Regions from separate parts of the Paenibacillus sp. PvP094 genome, predicted to be linked through region 4. Evidence: predicted binding sites of a transcription regulator. Region 4 holds the regulator's gene; each other region holds the start of a gene.
What was found. The regulator LexA, encoded in region 4, represses DNA repair genes until DNA is damaged. The targets are predictions, from matches to a motif close to CGAACATATGTTCG.

Region 1 (4,219 bases), 470 kb from region 4:
AGGTCGGTTTACCCACATTCGGGAGAGGAAAACAATGGTTATAACTGCATTATGTCCACGCTTTGCAGTTATATACCACCTTCCGCTCTAACTCTAGTGTTATTTGGACAATTCAGTAATATCGACGTTCATATGTTCCGTAAGCATTAAGGTAACATCCACTTTCACTTTGCTCCATAATAACGTCATTTTATGAATGTAACCTCTCACCGAATAATTTACCGTTAAACTTAGCTCAGATCTCTGTTCATCAATGATTTTAATATGGTGTTCCTTTAAACTTTGTTTGGATCGGTACATCTCTAAGGCAATTTTCTTTTGGGTCCCGTCTAAGTAATCAACATAGACCGATTTCATCTTAAAGTTTGAAGCGTATATTTTATGCTTATCTACCTCCAGAGCGCTTAACAGATAGGGAAGCTCTACCAGTCTCTTCACGAGTGCAAGTTCCTCAGAAGTCTGTCTCACCGTACACGCCTCCCTCTTCAAGTTTGACCGTGACCAATTGATCAAAATCGACCCATTCAAATCCATTGTCCATTTCAATTTTGATTTTCTTTCCAACGGTACTGACTGAAGTAACGATTCCGTGTATATATCGATTGCCCGACTCATTAAACACTTCAATGGTGGCTTGTAATGTATAGTGGAGCGACATATCTACATTTTGAGCAATGATCTCCCACTCATCTTCATGAATTAGCGGTTTGGCTTGATCATGAATTTGATTACGATGCTGTATGATTCGCTCTTTATGTTGTGGAAGCATCATACGGCTCGATTCCCATAATCCATTGGCCTCAAGTTTTTTGCTCATTTGTAGTGCCCCCCAATTTTAGATGCTCTATCTATTGCTTGACCAGCAGCTGTAATGGAGCTTGCTCGAAGTATGGCAATGTCGCCAAATCGATCCTTAATGTCGTCCATCACCTGATCAATAGCCCGGTTGTGCTCCTGATCATCAAAGAAAGATAGTTGATATGTATCCGCGTCGGATAATTGAGAAAGGGATACGCCTACACGGCGCACCGGTTGCCCATCCCAGTGTTGATGAAATATGCGTTTGGCGATCTTGCACACATCAACGGTTATGTTTGTTGGATCAGACAGCTTAACCTGCCTGTGAAAGCCTGTTGGATTGTCGAAATCTGCTCCAGACACACTCACGGAAACGACACTCCCCATCAGTCCTTTTTTACGAGCTCTTCGGCATACTTCAGTACAGATATCGAGGATTACCACTTCGATCTCCCAAGCCTCTGTGTAATCTCTAGGCAAGGTCATTCCGTTGCCAATATCCTTTTGTGTACTGTGTGTGTTGACGGTTACCGGTGAGTTATCGAGTCCATTGGCGATGCGCCAGATCACTTCTCCATTCACGCCCCATTTACTCTTGAGTTGGGTAAGAGGTGTATTCGCCAAATCTCTAATCGTTCGGATACCCATCTTCCACAGATGTTTTTCCATTCTTGAGCCAATCCCCCACATATCGCGGATGGGCTTATCTCCAATGTGGAGGTGTAATTCTTCTTTCTTTAAGTGGAAAATGCCCCCTTTGACCTTTTTAGCGATCATATCGCAGCACAATTTACTAATGATTTTGTTTTCACCAATGCCCGCTCTTGCGTAAACCCCTGTTTCATTATAGATCTTATCTTGAATTTGCTTGGCTAGATCGACAGGATCATTACCAAACAGATGCATAGACCCTGTAAAATCAGCGAATAATTCGTCTATACTGTACGGCTCAACCAGATCGGTGAACTCTTCAATAATGGACATGATTTGAGTAGATACTTCAATGTATTCTTGCATATGAGGTCTAACAATGATTAGTTCAGGGCACTTCTGAAGCGACTGCCAGAGTGGTTCTGCGGTGGATACACCCCTCGCTTTGGCTAATGGACAAGCAGCAAGAATAATGCCAGAGCGTCTTGCTGGGTCACCTGCGACGGCGAGTGGTTTATTTTTGTATTGAGGCATTTTGGCCTTTTCGACTGAAGCATAAAAGCTCTGCATATCTATGAGCATAATGGTTCGCTGCTTAGTCAACACTGAAATCACTCCTGTACTTAAGAACGTATGTTTGTATATATTATAAACCGAACACACGTTCTTTATGCAAGAGGTAAATATTTATATTCATTCGAGGGATGGTCATACTCAACTTTCATAAGCGTGTGTTATGACAAAGAAAGACCCTGAGGGGATAAACCCTCAAGGTCGATTAGAGACTTCTTCATAATAAATTTAATTAATATAAAGTGCATATCCCTTCTATATAAACAGATTATGGTTTGATTTGTCAGCCTGGCCCAGATAATAACCTACCCCACCAATAGTAACCTGATCCATGATCTCTTCCCGCTGGATACCCATCAGATCCATAGACATCTGACAAGCAACCATTTCAACACCTTGTGCTAACGCAGTTTGAATCAATTCTTCCAGAGAGGCGACGTTGTTTTTCTTCATGATGCCGCGAATAACTTTAGGACCGACACCAATCATATTCATTTTGGACAAGCCTAACTTGTGACTACCACGTGGCAGCATAAGATCAAACATACGGCCTATCATGTTTTTGGATACCGGTCCCGGCTGATGCTTGCGAATAATATTTAGTCCCCAGAATGTATAAAACATGGTTACTTTGCGCCCGCTTGCAGCTGCGCCATTAGCAATAATAAGAGAGGCTATTGCTTTATCCAGGTCGCCACTGAAGACAACCATCGTACTGGCAGGTTCCACAAGTTGAGCTTTCGAAGCAGATGATCTGACCGGCTCTGTCTGCTTGGTTAGTACTGCTTCTATGATACCGTTCTTACCACGTTCCAACTGTAGGAGTGCTGCGCCAGACATTCCTGCCCATGCCTTTACATCTTCGTAAAACCCTGGATCAGAAGCTTTTACCCGTAGCGTTTCTCCATCGGATAGTTGATCCATCTTCTGCTTTACTTGTATTAACGGACCAGGGCAGCTCAATCCGCATACATCCAATTCTTCATCGATACGTAATGGCTGAGAAGAGAGTTGATCCGTCTGATGTAATGTATTTTGCTTTGGATGAGAAACATGATCGCCATGATTTTTATCATCTGTAACCTCATGCTTTTGGCCAGAATACGGAGCTGGTTTAAATTGCGCTTGGCGATACGTTTTGAATCCACCACTCAAATTTTTAACGGTGAAACCGTGCTGACGCAAAATCTGTGTTGCAGTATACCCCCGTAAACCTACTTGGCAGTATACCCAGATTTCTTTAGAGACATCTAACTCATCCATTCTCTCACGAAGCTCATCCACTGGGATGTTTAATGATCCGGGAATATGGCCATTCCGATGCTCCAGCTCGCTACGTACATCTAGTAGTATGGTTTGCTCCGGCTGGCGCATAGACAGCTGATCATAGGTGAATGTGTTGACACGTCCAGCCAGAATATTATCTGCTGCATACCCAGCCATATTAACCGGATCTTTTGCTGATGAATAGGGCGGTGCATAACTCAGTTCAAGTTCAGTCAAGTCGCTTATATGACCCCCAAAATGAATAGCAACGGCAATATCATCAATCCGTTTATCCACTCCTTCGAATCCGACTGCCTGGGCACCCAGGATTTTTCCTTCAGGTGAGAACAGCAATTTTAAAGTAATTGCACTCGATCCTGGATAATACGATGCATGAGAAGCAGGATGAACAATTACCGTATGATAATCCACGTTAAGACGTTTTAATATCTTTTCATTGCTGCCCGTTGTAGCTCCAGTCAGTCCAAACACTTTAATGATAGAAGTCCCTTGTGTTCCTTTGTAGCTAGAATTTATGCCAGCAATCCGATCCGCAGCAATACGTCCTTGCTTGTTGGCAGGACCTGCAAGCGGAATCGCTGTCTTGGTTCCATGAATGTAATCACTTACCTCAATTGCATCACCAACCGCATATATATGCGGTATATTGGTTTCCATGGCCTCATTAACAATGATGTGTCCACGTGTCCCCAAGGAAATACCACTACTTTGCAGAAATGAGGTATCTGGCGACACGCCAATCGCGAGAATCACAAGATCTCCTTTTAAAACGTGACCATCTGAAAGCTCGACCCCTATGCCTTGCTCCAATGAACGAAAAGCTTTTACACGCTTAGAAAAAAGAAGATTAACACCATGCTGCTCCATTTCTTGTGCCAGTGCAGCTGCGATTTCAGGATCAAATGGAGTG
Region 2 (4,219 bases), 660 kb from region 4:
CAGCAGACATCATATCCAGCTTCCAGGGAATTTCTGCGTCTTCGAGCAGTCCGTATAGTGCAGCACACTGTTCTCTTGCCGTCTTGGCCTTGATCATGCGTTTCTCAAACGCAGCCATCGGACCCGTAATGACCGTTCGGCATTTTTCCATGAGCGACAGCATTTGTTCCCGCCCTCGGCTTCGGCCGTCCTGTCCATTGTCTTCCAGAGACAGACTCGGGACGTATTTCCAAGGCTTGCCGTCGGTCCAGCGGTATCCGTGAATTCCACACGCGAGTATATAATTTTCGAGCTGGTCCATATCTTCACGAGTGATGGAACCATCACGAGGAAGCAGCAGATCCGTTTTGACACAGCGAAATACATCTTCGTAACGCCAGCGGCGACGAACGATATCAATTGCAGAACGAATAAATTCGGAGAGCGGATGATGAAGCTCACTTCTTCTGCGATCCAGGAAGACTGGCACGTCATAGTCCCGGAATAACGGTTCGGCAATATCGGCATAGGCATCCAGCTGACGAACGAGTACGGCCATGTCCCGGTAACGCACGCCTTCCTCCTGTGCCAATCTGCGTATTTCACGCAGTGCACCTTCCATCTCAGCCCTGCGATTTTCGGCTGCGTATAACTTCACGCCCGCATCGCGGCCATCACTTTTCCAACGAACCCTTCGGTCGAAACCAGATTCCAGATGGGCCAAGCCAGGGCTGTGCTCATACCTTGGCAAAACAGCCGGCTGCAGCACTGTCGTTTCGCTCAAGACTCCCAAATCATCTGCCATACCTTTGAGACGCGCATATGCACTCGCTGTTGGATGGAACAGATCTAATTCGCTGGGCAGCGCCCCGTGATCATATGGCCGGTCCAGGGTCAACGTAATGGTAACTGAAGAGGACTGGAGCATCAGTCTTCCAATTACGCTCATTTCCTGTGGGGTAAAGCCCTGAAAACCGTCAATCCAGATTTGTGCATCCTGAAGAAGCTCACTCTCTGCCAAACGTTCGTTCAGTTCTGTCAGCGTGTCTTCATTATCGATGTAGAGTTCCGTTAGTTCCTGTTCATAATCTCGATATATAAGAAGCAAATCATGTAACTTGTCACCCAGGATCGGTGCTGAAGAAGACGTATTCCAAGTAGAAAGACCTTCTTCCAACAAGCCGGGATCTAGTTCATAACGCTTAAACTCACTGTACAAATCATTCAAATGCCCTATAAAGCCCAATTGATTGCCCGAAGCGCCAAAAAGTTTCAACTCTTCCTTGCGCCGCTGTAGTACTTTATAAAGCAGCATCTTTTTCCCCTCGGCTCCGATTGGAATCCGCGCAGAACCACCCGCTTCCTGCATGATACGATAGGCTAATCGGCGAAAACCCAATACTTCTGCACGCACAGTGCCTTTGATCGCGCCAGAAGAAACCAGAGCCTGCTCGGTGCGAAACGAGCTTTGTTCCGGAACCAACCATATGAGTGGTTTGCCTTGAGGTTCCTTTTGAAGCAAAGACGTAATTTCCCGGGTAATCAGCGTCGTCTTGCCGCTGCCTGCCCGGCCAATAATAAAGCGTACAGACATGTCTAATCCTCCAAACCATCACGAACAAGATTTTAATTCCCAGTATAACATATCTGACCTGGTTCGGAACATACGTTTGCCACAATCCGGTAAAGGCAAATGATTTCCTGTAACACGAAACAAGCCCACAGCTTATTACACCGTGGACTTGTTTATTAACGTCAACTTTTAACAAAATGACAGATCAGTTTGTTTTGCTGCGCACTTCAAAAATGGCAAATTTCAAGTAATGCCCTTCATCTACACCCAAAATTTGCGGGTGATCCTTGCCGGCAGCTTTCCATTCAATCAGGCGCAGTACCTTGCCCGCATCTTCGGCAGCATCCGCAATCGTTTCCAGGAAGAGATCGGGACGCATATGATACGAACAGCTCGCTGTGACCAAATACCCGCCTTCATTCACAAGCTTCATGCCATGCAGGTTAATATCCTTGTATCCACGGCAGGCGCCTTTGACTGCTGATTTGGTTTTGGCAAAGGCAGGTGGGTCAAGAATGACCACATCAAATGTTTTCCCGCCGCCAGCTGCAAGCGCTTTGGAGGTATCCACTTTCTGTTCGGCAGCCCGTGCACGTACGGAACGCTCTTCTACTCCCTTGACCTGTTCACGTAAATACTGAAAGGCGTCAGCGACAACAAATTCTACCCGATCCGTAAAACCATTCAATTCTACATTGGTGCGGGCACTTTCAATAGCATGCTCTGAAATATCCAGGCATGTGACTTTTTTGGCTCCATATTTGCAAGCATTCAACGTGAAGCTGCCCGTGTGCGAGAAGCACTCCAGCACAGTAGCCCCATCCCAATAGGGGAAGGTTACCACTTTACCACTTTTATTTACAGGCAGCAGCTGATGGCTTCCCTCTTGTTCCACTTCCTGCAACGTAATTCCGCTTTTATAGCCCCAGCCCTTCATAAGCGGTTCAATTGCCGCCCGATTCTCGCGCTGGTCGAAGAAATAGCCTGTTTTCTGGCCTTCCACGATATCCACTTTAATAAGCAAGCCATTTTCGGTTACCGTCACATGACGTGGGCACTCCCCGTACAGCGGTCCTTTAGTCTGCTCGAGTCCTTCCAGCTCCCGAATCGGCACATCACTGCGCTCATAGATTCCTTCCGGCTGCATCACTTCAATCAGAGCCTGTACGATGGCTTCACGGCAGCGATCCATTCCCAAGGTAAGCAGCTGCACAACGAGAACACTGCCAAAACGGTCCACGATCAGACCCGGCAAAAAATCAGCTTCTCCATAAACGAGGCGATACGCCTCTCCATCCTGGATAAAACGTTCCCGGTGACGCAGGCAGTCGCTGAAGCGAGCGGCAAAAAAGGCGGTGTCCATCTGCTCAAACTCCAGCAGTTGATATGAAACGACTCTCACAGTAATCTGTGAAGCCGGGTTATAGTATCCTGTCGCCAGATAACGACCTTGATGATTCAATACGTTGACCAGATCTCCCGGTTCGGGGTTACCGTCAACAGAGGCAATTTCGTTGTTATATATCCATGGATGAGCATGTTCAAGCCGCTTTTTGCGACTGCGTTCCAGTGTAACCGATGGCAAGGTAAATCCACTTCCTTTGTAGTTAGTTAGTTGAAAAGATAGGTTTGGTGCAAATGGAGACCGCTGCGGGGACGGATTGGTCTTCCGATCGCTGTTATCCCTGGATTTTTTTTGATTCCCTTTTTACAAAGGGAAAATCCAGGGATAAACGCGAACGCTTCGCTTCCTCTGATCCAATTCCGTCCCCTCCGCTCCGTTTGCACGAATCACCGTCTCTTTTGAATGGTGAGGTGAATAGGTTAAAACCCAATCCTAAATTACGAAAATGGCAAAGTATATGTTGCCGCTACGGGACGGATTGGTCTTCTGATCCAATTCAGTTCGCACCAATGATCTCCGGCTGTCATGGTTGTCCTCTCTTATTCATAAGATGAGATAACGACTAGGCACGGAAGGAATGATGAAACGGGATGTTCAGAGATATTGTGCTGCCGCTCATATATGGGCTAATTATCTTTTTTGGTGGAATGAAACTGATGGAAACGGCCTTGCAGCGAATGGCTGGGCCAATGCTGGCCGGGTGGCTTAACCGAGCTACTTCGGCTCCATGGAAAGGCATGGCTTTCAGTGCAGGAGCCACGGCAATACTACAGAGCAGTACCGCCGTTACGGTGCTCACCATTGGTCTCGCGAATGCAAGATTAATTACCTATGGTCGCACACTAGGCATTATTCTGGGCACGAACATCGGTACATGTCTGACAACCGAGTTGATTGGGTTACAGATTGGACGTGCTGCCCTGCCCTTGCTAGTCATTTCTCTTACAGGTTGGGCTGTCTTTGTTGTTCTTAGTGAACGCAATCAAGCAGCCCCCGAACACACCCGAAGATTCCTAATTAACTCACAATACAGCTTTCTTGCAGCTGCCGGTTTTGCTTTGGTGATGACCGGCATTCAAGTCATGCAATCCATCGCCGTCCCCCTGCGCAGCATGGGCGTATTCCAGTGGTTTTTGGATCGCTCGGCTGACAGCCTGTGGTGGGGGTTTCTGGCTGGTGCCTGCCTTACAGCTCTCATTCATAGCAGCGCAGCTGTCATCAGCATGGCGATTACGCTGGCGGCTACTGGAGTGCTGCCTGTG
Region 3 (4,219 bases), 1.7 Mb from region 4:
AACGTCCCCTTTGACTTGGTTCCACTTCTTTCGCCCTGCGGTCAAAGCTGTCTCAAACTCCACATCCGCATCCACACCTTCAAGCGCTTCAACGATGAGCTCATTAGCAATGCCCTTTTGACGCAGCTCTTGCCTTATCCACAGTTTTCCCTTCCTCTGCCCTGTCATACGCTGCCTTGTCCATTCCTTCGCAAACCCTTCATCGTCCACAAGCTTCTCCTGTTCAAGCCGATCCAGTACTTCTTCAATTAATGGTGCTGCAAACTCTTTCTGACGAAGTCGCTGGCTTAATTCATGCCTTGTACGCTGTTTGTGCTCTAAGTAACGCAATGCCTGAACATAGGTTTGCTGCCGCTCATCCGCTACTATAATCTCTTCGAGATCTTTCTTCACAAATGTGTTGCCCCGAGTCATTCGATATTTGATCATTACATCTTCCAGAACCGTAATCGAGTACATACCGAACGTGATCCGGTACCGAGCCTGCCTGCTTTTTGTTCGTTCTACCCGTGTAATCGTAAGTTCTTCGTTATCCGGGAATTGGGAGATCCCCCCTAATTCTGCTGTTTCGTACAAATCATCATCATGTTGATCCATTCAGGTCTCTCCCTCCTTTTTGTTCAACTCTTTATCTTTCTGATTTCCTATCTACTTAAAGAAAACTGCAGACCAAAATGCAAAAAGCCGGGAATCCAACCCGGCACCAGCTCACTCAATAAATGTGCTAACAGCCCCTGTCCAATGGACAGGAGCTGTTAGACAGCGCGAGAAACACGCGCCGTCTCCCCTAGCAGGATCGGTACAATTCACCCCAATCCGGGAAGTCCAGCAACACCTACTGGGGCCTCCCGGTCAGGAAGAATTACTCGTTAATCTCAAACAATTCTTGTTCTTCTGCTTCTTCTTTTTGTTGATCTTCGCTCGTTGGAGCTGGAACTACTGTCGTCAGATTGCTCGCTTCACGAATTTTTTGCTCGATCACTTGAGCGATCTCTTTATGTTCTTTCATAAACTGCTTCGCATTTTCACGACCTTGCCCCAGACGTTCGCCTTCGTAAGAATACCAAGCACCACTTTTATTAACGATATCGAGTTCTGTACCAATATCAATGATACTGCCCTCTCTCGAGATACCTTCACCATACATGATATCTACTTCTGCTTGTTTGAACGGTGGTGCAACTTTATTTTTGACAACCTTCACACGAGTACGGTTCCCGATGATGTCATTACCTGATTTAATACTCTCAATACGGCGAACATCCAAACGAACTGTAGAGTAGAATTTCAGGGCACGTCCACCAGGTGTTGTCTCAGGGTTACCAAACATTACGCCAACTTTTTCACGAAGCTGGTTGATAAAGATGGCAATGGTTTTGGATTTGCTGATTGCACCAGACAATTTACGCAAAGCCTGAGACATCAGACGTGCTTGCAAACCAACGTGGGAGTCCCCCATTTCGCCTTCGATCTCAGCTTTTGGTACCAAGGCAGCAACAGAGTCAACAACGATAATGTCAACAGCACCACTGCGCACAAGTGCTTCAGCAATTTCCAATGCTTGTTCGCCCGTATCCGGCTGGGACAAAAGCAATTCATCAATGTTAACACCCAGTTTACTAGCATATTGAGGGTCAAGAGCATGCTCGGCATCGATAAATGCAGCTTGTCCACCGACTCTTTGCACTTCAGCAATCGCATGCAATGCTACAGTAGTTTTACCTGAAGATTCAGGTCCATATATTTCAACAATCCGGCCTTTAGGCAAGCCGCCTGTTCCAAGTGCTATATCCAGAGCCAAGGATCCGCTGGGTATGATTTCCACTTGCATGTGAGTTGACTCACCCAGTTTCATGATAGATCCTTTACCAAATTGCTTCTCTATTTGACGGAGCGCCATATCAAGCGCGGCACGACGGTCTGACAATATGCTCACACCCTTTACTGTTTATAAGATAATGATACCTTGTTTTAACACGTTTGCCAAGCTTTTTTTCGAACATACATTCGTTTTTTTTATAAGGCCGAGGCGCCTCTTCCTGGGCAAAACTTGCAATGAGACAGAAAAAAGAACCGCAAACAAGGCTGAGTGCCCAATTCTACGGTTCTTCCGTCTGTTTTGATTATACTTGAATATCCCTGTAAAAGCAATTCAAGGTATACCTAGTCCATCGCGACAAGTTTGCGCCATAAGCGGTATAAAATAGCCTTGGTCGAACGGATGCGGACCGTCTCCCGATTACCGTTGATACGCAATTCGTGAATCTCCGTCTCTTTCCCCCGCTCAGCAAGAGCGATAAAAACCAGACCTGGTGGCTTACGCTCAGAGTAACCTGGACCTGCTACTCCTGTAACGGCCAGACCAAAGTCGGAATCACCGATCATGCGTACCTGCTCAGCCAATACTTTAGCAACTTCAGGGCTCACAGCCCCGGGAGCATCTTCACCCTCCAGATAGTCATGAGGAACATTCAGCAGCTTTTCCTTTATCTCGTTGGAATAACATACAATTCCGCCTTTGAGCATGGAAGCACTGCCAGGAACCGAAGTCAGGCTCTGCATAACAAGCCCTCCTGTACAGCTCTCAGCCGCGCTCAGGGTCAGACCCATATCAGCCATCATTGTTACAATTGTGTACTCTATAGGCACATCCTCGTTGGCGTAGAGGTGTTCAGGCAACCGTTCCCGAATGAGTACCTCCATGGCATCCAGCTTCTGTTTGGCCTCATTCTCACTCGGAGCCTTGGTGGACACCCGTACCGTTACCTCTCCCTCACTTGCATAAGGTGCAATCGTAGGGTCAGTTTGGTTATCAATCAGGTCAAGCAGACGGTCTTCCAATGCCGACTCACCGATCCCGGCAAATTTCAACATTTTCGAATAAATCGGCATTTCTTTCGTAAGAACATGTTGGAACAACCAAGGTTTGACCTCCTGCTCAAACATGGGAATCAGTTCTTTTGGTGGCCCAGGCATGACAATATAATGCTTCCCGTTATCCGAGATGGCATTACCTGCGGCAAGACCCGTTTCATTAGCCAGCGGGGTCCCTCCTTCAACCACGATGGCTTGACGCCGGTTATTCTCCGTCATCTCCACATTGCGATCCCTGAAGAAGCTTTCGATTTTATCCATTGCCATCCGATCAATATGTAGGCTGCGTCCCAACACAGCTGCTATGGCATCCTTGGTTAGATCATCCTGCGTTGGTCCGATACCGCCTGAGAACAAAATGACGTCAGCTCGCCCTTGAGCAATTCGAATGGCTTCACTGAGACGATTCAGATTGTCCCCTACCACCGTTTGAAAATAAACGTCAATCCCGATAGCAGCCAATTCACGGGATAAATATCTGGCATTCGTATTTACGATCTGTCCGAGCAGCAACTCTGTTCCGACTGCGATAATTTCTGCCTTCATTCAGCATCCTCCTGTACACAATGTGAGTGATCAAAGGGCAATAGGATGTTTTCCTATTGCCCTTTGCGCAAGCTGTCCTTCATAAATTACCCGTTTTACCTTAAACTTTTACGCTTTTGATAAATTAAGCAAATTTTTGTTTTTGATGAAATAATCAATGCCAGACCAAATCGTAATGATCGCTGCAGCCCAAACGGCTATAACATCAACATGTATCCCAGTATAAGAGAACGGGAAGTTGTTAAGCAGGAGCAAAACGATGGCTACAATCTGTATTACGGTTTTCAGTTTGCCCCAGTTGCTGGCCGCAACAACCGATCCATCCAGCAAAGCAATTTGGCGAAGGCCAGTCACCGCAAACTCCCGGCTGATAATGACGACAGCGATCCATGAGTCCAGCTTACCCATCTCAACAAGTGAAATGAGCACTGCAGTCACTAGTAGCTTGTCAGCCAGCGGGTCGAGCAGCTTGCCCAAATTGGTGACCATATTGTTTTTCCTTGCCAGGTATCCATCAATTCCATCCGTACTGGCTGCAATGATGAAAATAATGGCAGCAATTAGCTGATTATACGGAAGCGAAAAACTTCCAATCTGCATAGGCTCCGGATAAAATGGAAAGTCCACGAGCAGAAACACCATTAAAAAAGGGATTAAGCAAATTCGTGCAAGCGTAATCCGGTTGGGTAAATTCACAAGACGCCCTCCCTCTTATCCTCCAATACTTCAAACAATCATCCTAATCCCGTATCCATCATCCGGAAGGTGAACATGTAAAATGCACTGAGTACACCACTGA
Region 4 (4,219 bases):
CTGCAGAGCAGGACAACCATTCGTCAAGAGCAACAGTTTGAATTTTCCCTGCAAGTGACGCAAAGTGTCCATTGTTTCTTCATATACATGAGGTCTGGATCTTCGCTCTGCTCCAAATTGCGAAGCAAGACGTTCGGCCAAATCTTCACGATCCACTCCCAGCTTCAATAAGCCACGACGCCAGGACTCCTTACGATATACAGGGGCAAGCTGCTCCAATTGACGGAATTCCGGCTGGTCACCGCCTGTAAAATTAGCCCATAGTCCTTCAAACGGATTGATACCAATCATTTTGGTGAATGCATAGGTTTCATAGGATTCATATAGACTACGAGCTTCATTACGAACAGCTTCTTCCAATGCCTCAGCATCAACGCCGGTTTCTTGTGAAGCAAGCAGGCAAGTTTCGTGGAATGCTTCCCGCACACTGCGTTCATCCCACAATAAAGTATCATCCAGGTCGAACAAAATCGCTTTTAATGCCATTCCGATCATCTTCCCCTTTGTGAATAATTACTTTTTCTCGTCTGTTTCTACAGTAATCTGATGAGCTTTGGCAAATTTCAGAAGTCGTTCAGAAATGGCATCTGTGTCATAGCGGTTCAACAGTTTAGTGAAGACCCATCTTTTGCCTCGGCTGTTATGTTCAATAACTACCGTTCCCTGTTCGAATCTAAACTTAACGATGTCATCTACTCCAATGGAGCGTTCCCGATTCCCTTTGGTTGTTATAATCCGGTTGCTCCCGATTTTGATGTAAGGACGACGAAGCATAAAAATTACAGCCAAAAATACATACAACAGCATCGTAACCCAGTCCCATGTTGTCATCGGAGCTTTAACAAGAAATGTGCTCATAAACAGATACAAAAACGCAAGTCCAATGAGGAAAATAGGAAACAGAAGACTGCGTCCTTTGAAAATGTCCTCACCGGGCGTACCCGAAATCGGTTGACCATTTTTTTTGCGCTGCTGATTCAACTGCTTTGAATTTTTCCGAACCGTTCTCTCGAACGAACGAGCCATGAGAATCCCCCTTATGTCATCTTTGTATCGGCTTACAAAATTCGCAAACCGACATTCCCCCTATAAATTTGCATTCTCAAAATAAAAGGAAGAAACCTAAATATCACTACGATATCTTTAGGTTCCTTAGTGTTTGAGTTTGCCTTGGTGGCCTTGATCGTTCTCATCATCTACAATTTCAATGGACTCCAGTTGCTGTCTGAAGTTACTGCGGATGTTGTTTAAGTAAATTTCTCTAAGTTTAGCACGTTCGGCAAGTTCTTCCTCTGAAAGTCCAGTGGACTTTTGTTTACGAGCCAATTCATTGATGCGTGCTACCAGGCTATCTATATCCAAGCTTGTCCCCTCCAAAAATACAAAGTCATACTAACTTTGACATGATCGAGGCTGCTTGTCAAGGTTGCTACTTACTCGCTCAACTGAATCATGATTTTAAGGGGTAAACTGAGGCAAAGTTAGGACTTGTCCTACTTGAATTGAAGTGGTTTGAAGCTGGTTTACTTTCTTTATTGCTTCTATATATACACGTGTATCCATATTTTCAGGTTTATGTTCCAAAGACAAGCTCCACAATGTCTCACCCTGGGATACTGCTATTTTGCTGCCGGGAAGAACATTGTTCTCGTCTCCTGCAAACACAGTCAATACAGTGCTGCAGCCAATAAATATGATTAACGATGCCATAATCAATTTCAACATCCATGTTGGCATCTTGGCTTCTGCAAACCATTGTTTAACGTTACCTATGTTAGACTTGACCGCTTCCGAATTCACCGGTTCGTAAATACTTTGATAAGTTGAATATCTCATATTAATCGTCCTCCAAACGTTTGTTCCTATCTGTTAAAATCAATATAACACGAACACTTGTTTTGTACAACAGATTTTTAGAACAATTGTTCGCTTTATTTCAAACTCCAAATTTCCAGTAAATCTCTAGGTGAATCCGACTCGTTTTTTTACTATTGTTAGATTTGAATGACTATAAGAATAAAAGACTCAGAAACATTGATTTTATCGGATTTTATTTAGAACTTATGTTTGTACGAACGGAGGTTCTATGTTATAATTTTCCCAAACGTTACTAAAATGGGGTTGATACGGTATGTCGAAGATATCCAGCAGGCAGCAAGCTATTCTGGAGTTTATACGTAATGAAGTCCGGTTGAAGGGATATCCTCCTTCCGTACGTGAAATTGGTGAAGCGGTTGGACTGGCTTCCAGTTCTACGGTTCATGGACATCTGGACCGCTTGGAGAAGAAAGGTCTCATTAGACGTGACCCTACTAAACCAAGAGCCATTGAGTTGTTAAGCCAGGAGGAATCAGAACACTCCCATCAGTTTGCACACAGTGTCGCTCGCATTCCTGTCGTAGGTAAAGTCACTGCAGGGGTTCCGATTACCGCAACAGAGAACATTGAGGATTATTTCCCGCTACCGACACATTATGTTGGAGAACAGAAAGTATTTATGCTGTCTGTTGTTGGTGACAGTATGATCGAAGCAGGAATCGTCAACGGAGACTACGTTATCGTACGCCAGCAGCAAACGGCAGATAACGGAGATATTGTCGTTGCGATGACAGAAGATGACGAAGCTACAGTTAAAACATTTTACAAAGAGAAAGACCACATTCGTCTTCAGCCTGAGAATGCAACATTTGAACCACTTCGTTTAAAACATGTTAGCATTTTGGGTAAAGTGATTGGCCTTTTCCGTGATATTCACTAGTCTTTCTTTCAACAGCAAGTCAGCTGAACTGTAATGACAAAAAGAGGTTGCCCTGTTCAACAGGACAACCTCTTTTTCATATGCTATATTTCGACTTCGTTAGTTCCATATGTTATCGTTTGAGAATGCTTTTGTGATGAGAGAATACTTCAAAGCTTTGCTGACCATGATATGACCCCATACCACTCTCTCCTACACCGCCAAACGGTAAATAATGTGAAGTCATATGAGACAACGTATCATTAATGCATCCTCCACCGAAGGACACTTGATCCAAGACCTGGTTCTGCAGCTCCTCTTGCTGCGTGAACAGGTATAGCGCCAGCGGTTTGGGACGGCGCACAATCTCAGTGAGCAGAGGATTAAGATCATCGTAAGTCATTACCGGTAAAATGGGACCGAATATCTCCTCTTGCATAACAGGTGAATCCCAGTCCACATTTCCTACCAAGGTAGGTTCAATCAGCAGCTGATCCCGATCAGAGCGACCACCAATCAGAGCATGACCCTCTTCTAAGAATACAGACAGTCGATCAAAGTTACGTGTGTTGACGATATGCGGAAAATCAGGATTTCCCATGACATCCTTACCGAATTTATCTTGAATCTCCTCACCAATCTCTTCAAGGAGTTTATCGTGTACGTCCTGATGTACAAGCAAGTAATCCGGAGCAACACAGGTCTGACCCGCATTCAAGAACTTGCCACGGACGATCCGCTGAGCTGCCAACTTCAAATCTGCGTCTTTATGAACAATTACAGGGCTTTTACCACCTAATTCAAGCGTTACCGGCGTAAGGTGCTCTGCTGCTGCCTTCATAACGATGCGACCCACACCCGTGCTTCCTGTGAAGAAAATATAATCAAACTTCTCTTTCAACAAGGCTGTGCTCATTTCGACTTCACCTTCCATGACAGCAACATATTCCTCAGGAAAAATATCCGTGATCAGGTCATACGTCAGACGTGACACTGCCGGCGTTAATTCAGAAGGCTTAATAACAGCACAGTTACCCGCTGCAATTGCACCAATCAATGGACCGAATGCCAGTTGGAACGGATAGTTCCATGGCGCAATAATGAGAGCAACTCCATAAGGTTCTGGATAGATCGTGCTTGTACCATCAGGTATAACAGAACTTGTAGGCACTGCTCTAGGAGCCGCCCATTCCTTAAGATGTTCTAGGGCAAAATCCAGTTCACCCAAAACGATGCGAATCTCAGAGTTATAGGCCTCTGTTTCCGATTTATTTAGATCAGCATGAAGTGCGTCCAATATCCGTTGCTGATATTTCTCTATCCCTTGTCTTAATTGCTGTAGAGCATCAATCCGATACTCAATATTTTTAGTTTGTCCTGTATAAAAGAATGCCCGCTGTCTTGCAACGAGTTGTTTCGCTTGTTCCATATTAACATCTCCAATTAATGTTTTAAAATTAAATTGCTAAAAATATATTTGAA

Region 1: a site for LexA is predicted at 2,076-2,089, ahead of ABIC22_RS22840 (DNA polymerase IV). Genes of this name have one in related genera too.
Region 2: a site for LexA is predicted at 1,639-1,652, ahead of addB (helicase-exonuclease AddAB subunit AddB). Genes of this name have one in related genera too.
Region 3: a site for LexA is predicted at 1,997-2,010, ahead of recA (recombinase RecA). Genes of this name have one in related genera too.

The regions. Positions count from the first base shown of each region.
Region 1 is NZ_JBEPOM010000001.1:5,004,231-5,008,449, reverse strand. Features, by position in the region: gene ABIC22_RS22850 (YhjD family protein) at 100-468, opposite strand; gene ABIC22_RS22845 (YolD-like family protein) at 452-817, opposite strand; gene ABIC22_RS22840 (DNA polymerase IV) at 814-2,031, opposite strand; gene ABIC22_RS22835 (FAD-dependent oxidoreductase) at 2,278-4,219, opposite strand, start outside.
Region 2 is NZ_JBEPOM010000001.1:3,872,642-3,876,860, reverse strand. Features, by position in the region: gene addB (helicase-exonuclease AddAB subunit AddB) at 1-1,573, opposite strand, end outside; gene ABIC22_RS17810 (class I SAM-dependent rRNA methyltransferase) at 1,758-3,137, opposite strand; gene ABIC22_RS17805 (Na/Pi cotransporter family protein) at 3,548-4,219, shown strand, end outside.
Region 3 is NZ_JBEPOM010000001.1:6,188,141-6,192,359, forward strand. Features, by position in the region: gene ABIC22_RS27930 (regulatory protein RecX) at 1-597, opposite strand, end outside; gene recA (recombinase RecA) at 863-1,927, opposite strand; gene ABIC22_RS27940 (competence/damage-inducible protein A) at 2,164-3,420, opposite strand; gene pgsA (CDP-diacylglycerol--glycerol-3-phosphate 3-phosphatidyltransferase) at 3,529-4,116, opposite strand.
Region 4 is NZ_JBEPOM010000001.1:4,531,157-4,535,375, reverse strand. Features, by position in the region: gene ABIC22_RS20920 (HAD family hydrolase) at 1-486, opposite strand, end outside; gene ABIC22_RS20915 (hypothetical protein) at 514-1,026, opposite strand; gene ABIC22_RS20910 (DUF896 domain-containing protein) at 1,153-1,362, opposite strand; gene ABIC22_RS20905 (LysM peptidoglycan-binding domain-containing protein) at 1,459-1,836, opposite strand; gene lexA (transcriptional repressor LexA) at 2,132-2,758, shown strand; gene ABIC22_RS20895 (aldehyde dehydrogenase) at 2,871-4,166, opposite strand.